DNA from 4 places in the Thalassolituus sp. UBA6592 genome. Region 3 is predicted to be linked to each of the others. Evidence: predicted binding sites of a transcription regulator. Region 3 holds the regulator's gene; each other region holds the start of a gene.
What was found. The regulator FNR, encoded in region 3, switches genes on or off when oxygen is low (the NO sensors DNR and NnrR bind a similar motif). The targets are predictions, from matches to a motif close to TTGATNTANATCAA.
Positions count from the first base shown of each region.

Region 1: the regulator FNR is predicted to act here: its motif matches at 1,493-1,506, upstream of ccoM (cytochrome c oxidase subunit CcoM).
Region 2: the regulator FNR is predicted to act here: its motif matches at 1,031-1,044, upstream of petA (ubiquinol-cytochrome c reductase iron-sulfur subunit).
Region 4: the regulator FNR is predicted to act here: its motif matches at 1,083-1,096, upstream of ubiM (5-demethoxyubiquinol-8 5-hydroxylase UbiM).

Region 1 is NZ_DJIO01000135.1:28,651-30,853, reverse strand. Features, by position in the region: gene mltB (lytic murein transglycosylase B) at 1-25, shown strand, start outside; gene B2Z72_RS13285 (septal ring lytic transglycosylase RlpA family protein) at 82-876, shown strand; gene ccoM (cytochrome c oxidase subunit CcoM) at 1,178-1,297, opposite strand; gene B2Z72_RS13275 (hypothetical protein) at 1,698-2,024, shown strand; gene B2Z72_RS13270 (hypothetical protein) at 2,151-2,203, shown strand, end outside.
Region 2 is NZ_DJIO01000146.1:47,087-49,289, reverse strand. Features, by position in the region: gene rplM (50S ribosomal protein L13) at 166-597, shown strand; gene rpsI (30S ribosomal protein S9) at 602-994, shown strand; gene petA (ubiquinol-cytochrome c reductase iron-sulfur subunit) at 1,222-1,818, shown strand; gene B2Z72_RS14660 (cytochrome b) at 1,818-2,203, shown strand, end outside.
Region 3 is NZ_DJIO01000038.1:22,083-24,285, reverse strand. Features, by position in the region: gene B2Z72_RS03375 (methyl-accepting chemotaxis protein) at 1-90, shown strand, start outside; gene B2Z72_RS03370 (hypothetical protein) at 220-717, opposite strand; gene fnr (fumarate/nitrate reduction transcriptional regulator Fnr) at 919-1,686, opposite strand; gene B2Z72_RS03360 (sulfite exporter TauE/SafE family protein) at 1,785-2,203, opposite strand, start outside.
Region 4 is NZ_DJIO01000053.1:9,111-11,313, reverse strand. Features, by position in the region: gene ubiM (5-demethoxyubiquinol-8 5-hydroxylase UbiM) at 1-1,070, opposite strand, end outside; gene B2Z72_RS04715 (hypothetical protein) at 1,329-1,565, opposite strand; gene B2Z72_RS04710 (sensor domain-containing diguanylate cyclase) at 1,813-2,203, opposite strand, start outside.

The DNA.
Region 1 (2,203 bases), on a different contig from region 3:
CCAGTTGAGTGAGGCACTTAAGTGATATTGACCGGGCGCCTTTGCGCCCTGTTCTGCCACCGCCTTATTGACCAGCGCGCAATGACAGGTACTTCAGGCCGGCATTCAGCCCTGCTGGCAATGATCGCAGCGCTGCTGCTGGCCGGTTGCAGCAGTGCGCCTTCCCGCTACCAGCATGATCAGGATTTCACGCCATCGCCGCTCACAGAGCAGCATGAAATGGCAGAACCTGAGCCCAGAATTGAACCCCGCAGTGCCATGGGTAACCCTGCCAGCTACAAAGTATTTGGCAAGGAATACCATGTAATGGACAGCGCAGTGGGCTATAAAGAACGGGGAATTGCCTCCTGGTATGGCATGAAATTCCATGGTCACCGCACGTCCAACGGCGAAATTTACGACGTCTACCAGTTCACCGCCGCGCACAAAACCCTGCCTTTACCGTCTTATGTAAAAGTTACCCGACTCGATAACGGTAAATCCGTCATTGTGCGGGTGAACGACCGTGGCCCCTTCCATGAAGGCCGTATTATTGATCTGTCCTACGTCGCCGCAGTGAAACTGGGAATAAATAAGCAAGGCACTGCAGAAGTGGAAGTTGAAGTGGTGCAACCACCCCATGACGACAGCGTGCGTTGGGTTCAGGTCAGTGCATTATCGGATATCAAAGCCGCAGAACGCCTGCAACAGACTCTGCAGCAAGCCCTTATGCCAATGCAGTGGCCGGTTAGCATTACCACGCCGGATACCGTAAAGCCGCTGCACAAAGTCCGTATCGGTCCCGTACCGGAAGGGGAATCTCTCGATGCGGTGCTGGCCCGCCTGAAAGAAATCAATATAACCGATCCCCTGCTGCTGGCGGTTCATCAGCTTTAGGGCTTCTTTTTCTAATGCTTACTGCGTTTCTGTTCGCTTCGTTTAACTTCATCCCTTTAACTTCATTCCTTTAGCCCCCTTCTCTTATTCTCATCCTTTTCTTGCCCAGCTTGCTGACTCAGACACAGATTGGCAGTGAACAGGCGAGTTGGCAGGTAAATGGCAGGCAAAAAAAAGGGCCACAACCATTGTTGGGCCCAGAGGCAAGGTACTCAGCGCAGAAAACAGGAGGGCTGATGCCCAACGACCACGTTTGCAGCCGCCCCCGGTGCCCTGTCAGCCCGGGGTAAACGACTGACGATTACTCGCCAGTTCCGTGTTTTTGCATATCTTTTTTGACGGCAATGTATACGCCAGCAAAAAAGGCGCAGGTAAGACCTACGATCAATAAACCGGAAATAACCACTTCATCCATAAACATAAGCTTTACCTCTCGTCGCATTTCGCCGGGTCTGTGCCAGGCATGATTGCCGGTATGAAGCTCGTCAACTGGGTTGATCCTGCCCGAACCACTGGGCTCGTCCGGCGTCGTTGAAGTAACTTTAGCAAGGCGCCGGAAGCCGGAATTGATTCAAATCAAGTTAAAAATCGCGCTGAACGCACTTAAATCCACACATTGATTCAGGTCAAATATCCTTATTCAGCCAATGGTTAATGGTGCAAAGATTGCTGAGGATGGAGGCGCAAAAACTACTTAATCGGAACAATTACGCCGGATTAGTCATTTTGCCGATTGGTATTTAAGCAAAGTGCGGGCAAACTAGGATCACGGGCAATAACAAAAAGTCATCAAATGGCAACCAGGAACACAGGGATTCAGGATGAGCATTCGATCATTGTCAGCAACCCTGCTGGCGATTCAGATAGTGCTGCCACAGGCGGTTAATGGGGAAGAATTCACCGCTCAGGCCAGTGGCGATGCGACACAGTCAGAGGCTGCAGCAGACACAAGCCTGCCGGCAACACTGCAAAAACTTAACGAACTTTTTCGCGCTGACGACTACGACGCCGCCTACCAGCTGGCTTCAGATAGCGCTGCAGATTACGAAGGCGATGAGAGTTTCGATTTCTTCTATGGTTTCAGCGCCATGCAGTCCGGCCATGCGGATCAGGCCGTTTTCATCTTTGAACGGCTGAGTAACAACTAGCCGTACAATCCCAGATACCAGACCGAACTGGCGCGCTGTTACTACACGCTCGGTAACTACGCTGAGGCCGAACGTCTGTTCCTGCAGATTAAAGAGCTGAATCCGCCGGAAAATGTTGCCCGCAGTGTGGATAAATTTCTCGATGCTATTGAAGAAAAGCGTCGTCAGCAGCAATCCAT
Region 2 (2,203 bases), on a different contig from region 3:
AAAAATGCCGCGCCGGCCAGTCTGCCTCCGTGCGCAAACTGAACCGGAGTCCACCGCGGGTGGCAGATCGGTTAATTTATCGGCAGCAGTACTTGCGGAAGGCAAATCCTTCCTATAGAATGCCGCCCTCTTTTGAATCAACCTGCCCTTGAAGGCGAGAAATTGATGAAAACATACAGCGCGAAACCAGAATCCGTAAAACGTGATTGGTTTGTAGTTGATGCAGCTGAACAGACGCTGGGTCGCCTGGCTACTGAGGTTGCTCGCCGTCTGAGAGGCAAGCACAAGCCAGAATACACTCCACACGTTGATACCGGCGATTACATCGTCGTGATTAATGCAGACAAAGTTCAAGTTACCGGTAAGAAATCCAGTGATAAGATGTACCATCGTCACACTGGTTACCCTGGTGGTCTGAAATCTATTTCTTTCGAGAAACTGATTGATCACAAGCCAGAACAGGTAATCGAACTGGCAGTTAAAGGCATGCTTCCTAAGAATCCTCTTGGTCGTGCCATGTTCAAGAAAATGAAAGTTTATGCTGGCACTGAGCACCCTCATACTGCTCAACAGCCGCAAGAACTGAAACTGGGATAAGATAATGGCAGTAACTCAATACTATGGTACCGGTCGTCGTAAGACTTCCACTGCACGTGTGTTCCTGCGTCCTGGTACTGGCAGCATCGTTGTCAACAAGCGTCCTCTGGATGTTTACTTTGGCCGTGAAACTTCCCGCATGGTAGTACGTCAGCCTCTCGAGCTGACCGAAAGCCTGGAGAAGTTCGACATCATCGTTAATGTTGCCGGTGGTGGCAGCAACGGTCAGGCCGGTGCGATCCGTCACGGTATCACCCGTGCTCTGATGCAATATGACGAAACTCTGCGTCCTTCTCTGCGTGCTGCGGGCTATGTTACCCGTGACGCCCGTGAGGTTGAACGTAAGAAGGTTGGTCTGCGTAAAGCACGTAAGAAACCACAATTCTCCAAGCGTTAATTCGCTGCGAAGAATCTGCTTCTGCAAAAGCGCTCATTGTCTTATGTCAATGGGCGCTTTTTTTATGGGCAAATCCCCATTGCCTGTGGGTTTTTCAGGTTGTCTCCCTTCCTTGTTTTCTTTACTATGTGCGCCGCTCTGTATGCTATGACGACTGTGCTCAGAAAAAAGAAAACGGGCAGCCAGCGTCTGGCAGGAAAGAATTTTTTTGATGGGAGAAGATGGTAATGAGTCAAGACGGCGTGAATAAAGGTCGGCGCACTCTGCTTCTGGGCGCGACCACTGCTGTCGGCGCTGTCGGTGCGGGCTTTGTTGCGGTGCCGTTCGTTAAATCTTGGGTTCCAAGTGAACGGGCAAAAGCGGCAGGCGCTCCGGCGAAGATCGACATCAGCAAAATTGAGCCGGGTGCAATGCTGACTGCAGAATGGCGGGGTAAGCCTGTGTATGTCGCACGCCGTACCCAGGAAATGCTGGATAACCTGCCTGGCCTGGCGGATCGTCTGAAAGATCCGGAGAACACGGTAAAAACCCAGCAGCCTGCATATGCTGACAATATTAACCGCTCGATTAAACCCGAACTGATCGTACTGCTGGGCGTTTGTACCCACCTGGGTTGTGCTCCTAAGTACAATGCAGAAGTGAAACCAGAACCGTTCGATCCTAACTGGAAAGGCGGCTGGTTCTGTCCTTGTCACGGTTCCCGTTTTGACCTGTCTGGTCGCGTATTCAAAGGCTCTCCGGCGGCTATTAACCTGGAAGTACCGCCTTATATGTACGAGAGTGACAGCGTGATTGTGGTCGGTGTAGACGAGGAGAAAGCCTGATGAGCAAGAACCAAAATACTCTGATGGGCTGGATTGACGATCGTCTGCCGGTTACTCAGACCTATGAAAAGCATATGTCCAAGTACTATGCTCCGAAGAACTTTAACTTCTGGTACTTCTTCGGCGTTCTGTCGATGATGATGCTGGCCAACCAGATCCTGACCGGTGTCTGGCTGACCATGAACTATGTGCCAAGTGCTGAAGGCGCTTTCGCTTCCGTTGAATACATCATGCGTGATGTTGAATGGGGCTGGCTGCTGCGTTACATGCACTCCACTGGCGCTACCTTCTTCTTTATCGCTGTATACCTGCACATGATGCGTGCTGTGCTGTACGGTTCCTACCAGAAGCCACGTGAGCTGATCTGGATCTTCGGTATGCTGAT
Region 3 (2,203 bases):
ACCAGTATCAGCTCGGTTATGGAAGCGCTGCAGCGTATGGATTCTGATGTGGAAGTGGTCGAAAAAATGAAGACCATGGGTAAAAGCTGATCCCTTTGCCGGGCGGCTGCTGACAGTCGGTGAATGGTCAGCGGCTGTCAGAGCGGACAGAAAAACGGGCGGGCACTTTCAGTGCATCCGCCCGTTTTTATTTATATGGTTTTCGGGTATTTCAATTTTTCAGGCGGCTTCTTCGCAATCGGCTGCAAGCTCGCGATAGCGTTCACAGAACTCTTTGGTCGAAACATCGCTTTTCGGGTGGTAAAAACGCTTCCAGCACAGGGCAAAATCCTCTGCTGTTGCATTGCTTGGTAATTTGAAATCTTTGTTGCGGGCGTAAATAAACCAGGCGATGGCAGTGGCGTAGGACAGATTGGTGGTCAGTTCTGCATGGGGCTGATTGAGAAAGTCATGCTGGCTTGCCAATCCCCGTACCGTACTGGCCAGTTCCGGACTGTGTACCAGATAATCATCCCAAACGTGGCGATGCGTCAGCGCCTGAATCTGATAAATTCCCAGTCCACGCTGGCCGTCAGTGCGCAGGTGAGCGCCCAGCTTTGATTCCTGAGCGGCGGTGGCCAACAGCAACTGAGCTGCTCCGGGTGTCGAAACACCGATACGTTGCAGCGTTGGTTCAATAACCCAGCGCAGCAGCTCTTTTGCACATATTCCCATCATTTCCTCCCCTGGGCCAAAAGGGCCAACAGGTCATATTACTGACAGCTTAGAACAGAAAAACCGCCTTGTGTCGCTTTTCTACCAATGGATCAGGGCACTGGCGTCATTTTTTGCTCTGTCTTCGGGAAGTTGCATTTCCCATACCAGTTTACAGACATAAAAAAACCGGTCAGAGACCGGTTCTTATGGAGAAGAAGCGAATTATTCGTCTTCTTTAAATTCACATTCCTGAGTTTCGTTCAGGCCTGCCAGTTCATACAGAGTATCGGGATCCTGCAGAATGACTTCTTTACCCTGAGTTTCAATCAGGCCGTTCTTCTGGAAGCGGGTAAACACACGACTGATCGTTTCCACCGCCAGGCCGAGATAATTACTGATATCAACGCGGGACATCGGCAGACGGAACTGAGTCGCAGAGAAACCACGGCGCTGATAGCGCAGAGAAATATCCAGCAGGAAGGATGCTACGCGCTCTTCCGCATTTTTCTTACTCAGCAGCAGCATCATGTTCTGGTCATGACGGATTTCAGTACCCATGGTACGCATCAGCTGTTTGCGCAGATCCGGCAGATCGTCAGCCAGGCTTTCCAGCTGAGTCAGCGGAATTTCACACACCGTGGTGGTTTCCAGTGCTTTAGCGGTCAGCGGGTAGTTGCCATTGTCATAGCCGGCCAGACCAACCAGTTCAGACGCCAGGTGAAACCCTGTGATCTGCTCTTCGCCATTGCTGGCCAGCGTGTAGGTTTTCAGCGCGCCGGTGCGTACAGCAAATACGGATTGGAAGTCTTCACCCTGCTGGAACAACAACTGACCTTTCTGAATAGGGCGTCCACGACGGATGATGTCGTCCAGACGCTCCATATCGGAATCATTCAGAGACAGAGGCAGGCAAAGTGCATTCAGTGAGCAGGTCTGGCAGTGTGGCTGGGTGCCCCGTAGTGGTGCATGAGCGGCTGTCGTCGGTTTCATAGCAAGTTCCCGTTAATGACCTTACTGTCAATAAGGATTACAAAGACTAAAAGTGGGGCTCATATTCTGCCTCATAGACAAATCTGTCAAGGGCTCTGTCAGTGCTGAAACCACACGCTCCAGCCGGTCCACAGGCCGTAAACGATCAGCATAAGGCCAGCAAAACGGCGCACATGGGTGTTAGCTGAAAGACCACTGATCATGCTGCCGGCCAGTGTTGTAGCGAACAGTGCAGGCAGGGTACCGGCGCCAAATGCCAGCATGGATAATGGCCCCATCAAAGGGTCACCATTGGCGGCTACCCAGCTCAGTGTGCTATAGACGAGACCGCACGGAAGCCAGCCCCAGAGCATCCCCAGTAACAGCTGATCGCTGCTTTTTTCCGATTGCATAAAGCGCACAGTCAGCGGCTGCAGACGTTTCCATAACAGGTTACCCACCTGTTCAAAACGGGTGAGCAGCATCGACCAGCGGGCCACATAGAGACCCATCAGAATCAGCATAATGGCTGCGACAG
Region 4 (2,203 bases), on a different contig from region 3:
AGCACCCGGGCGTTGGGCATGTGCTGTTGCTGGTAGGCGGCAAGCACCTGAGTATCCCAGAATGGTCGTTGGTTTTTACAGGCTTTCATAATTTCACTGGCAAGCAGATCCTGACCGCTCAGACCAAGATTGAAACCGTGCGCAGTCACCGGGTGCATGCCGACGGCTGCATCGCCTACCAGAGCAAAACGCTCACCATAAAACTTACGTGCGTGTACACCTACCAGAGGGTAGTGATAGCGTTCACCGCATTGCTTCATGCTACCCAGGCGATTGCCCAGACGCTGAGCGACTTCGTTGTTAAAGGCCTCTTCGCTCATCTGCAGCAACTCAGATACCTGTGCTGAGTTGACGGTGATAACCACAGAGCAACGGTACTCATCCAGCGGTAACACGGCCAGCGTACCGCCGTAGAAGAAACATTCCAGGGCGGTGTGATGGTGGGGCTGTTCATGCTCCATGACGCACAACAAAGCACTGCGGCCATAGTCATTGTAGTCAGAGGCGATACCCATCTGATTGCGCGTTGCTGAAAAGCGCGTATCAGCAGCGATCACCAGCGAGGCAGACAAGGTTGTGCCGTTATCCAGCGTGATATAGCCGCCGCTGGCATCAGTACGCACGTGCTGTACGTTGGTGTTGTCGAGCAGCGTTGCAGCCTCGCTGGCGGCAAATTCGGCAAAAATGGCGCGGCGGATATTCTGGTTGGACACCAGATAACCCAAAGGGCCTTTAATGTTTGCCGGAGCATCAAAGTGCAGGCGGTAGTCCGAACGGCCGTTGAGCACACTGGCAGCCATTAACGGGTGGATGTTTCCGTCGCCCAGCCGTTGCCAGCTGCCATGGGCATGCATCAGTTTCTGCGACAGGTGAGTGAGCGCGATTTCCCGGCCATCGTAGGCGGGTGCCTGTAAGGTATCTGCAGGCTGTTTCTCGATGATTGCTACCTTCAGGCCACTGTCGCGCAGTGACAGCGCAAAACTGAGTCCGGCCGGGCCGGCGCCAATAATGGCGATATCATAATCCATACTGCTCTCCCATCGGTGAAGAGCGGATTCTAGGTCAGGCACAGGGGCTGGAAATTGACACAGATTATGAAAGGTTATTGCTGGTGGTGGCACGCTGAATTCGCCGGGCCTCGGTGATAGTGCACTGATGCTGCAGTGATGCTAAGCAGACACTACAGTCATGCTCCACGGATAAAACACGTTACTGCACAGCTACTGCAGCGAAAGGAAACAGATACAGCCCGGATCAGCAGGCGAAGACTGCTGGCAGCAGGGCAGTCTTTACCCGTAGTTGAAACCGCTGGAGATGTTCTCTGTGGCTCACCCGGAAATGGTGGTCAGCATTTCCTTCAGCTTTTCCTGTTTTTTCAGAAAGGCGCTGCGCTTTTTTTGTTCCTTTTCGATCATGGCGGCCGGTACGCGGGAAATAAATCCCTCGTTGTTCAGCTTGTTTGAAATGCGGTGAATTTCATCTTCGAGGCGTGCAACCTCTTCGTGAATACGGGCAATTTCCTGTCCCTTGTCCTTCAGTTCTGGCATACGGATATCTACCTCCATGGCGATATGCTGTCGTCTACTGCTCAGCGATTTATTGTTGCTTTAACTGAAAGTATAGCCAGTAATCCGGAAATTTCCTGCCGGATCGGCGCAAGGTGCTGACGGCCGGTTTCTTTTAAAGCCGCAACTAAAGCCCCCGACTATAGGCACAGATAAAGCTCCGACCATAGCCACAGCTAAAGCCAGAGCAGCGTCAGCATGTATCTGATTTCAGGGGATATTTTTATAAATAACCCCGGTTGCTCTGTCAGACTTCCTGCGGCGCCGTAAACACCTGATTGCGGCCGTTGGACTTGGCCTGATAAAGCGCCTGATCGGATCTGTGGATCAGCTCATCGGATGAAGATTCGCCTCGCGGATCACAGGCTACGCCCAGAGAGCAGGTGACCGATGGGATGTCCATAGTACGGGTCTGAGACTCCAGGGTTTTGCGGATACGTTCGGCCACTTCGGCAGCATCCTGTGCATTGGTGGCGGGCAGAATTAACATAAACTCTTCGCCGCCGAAGCGGGCGAGAAAGTCGCCCGGGCGGATACAGGATGCAATGATCAGCGCGCTGGCGGTGATGACCCGGTCACCGACCAGATGGCCATGGTCATCATTCACATATTTGAAGTGATCAAGGTCGATCATGATC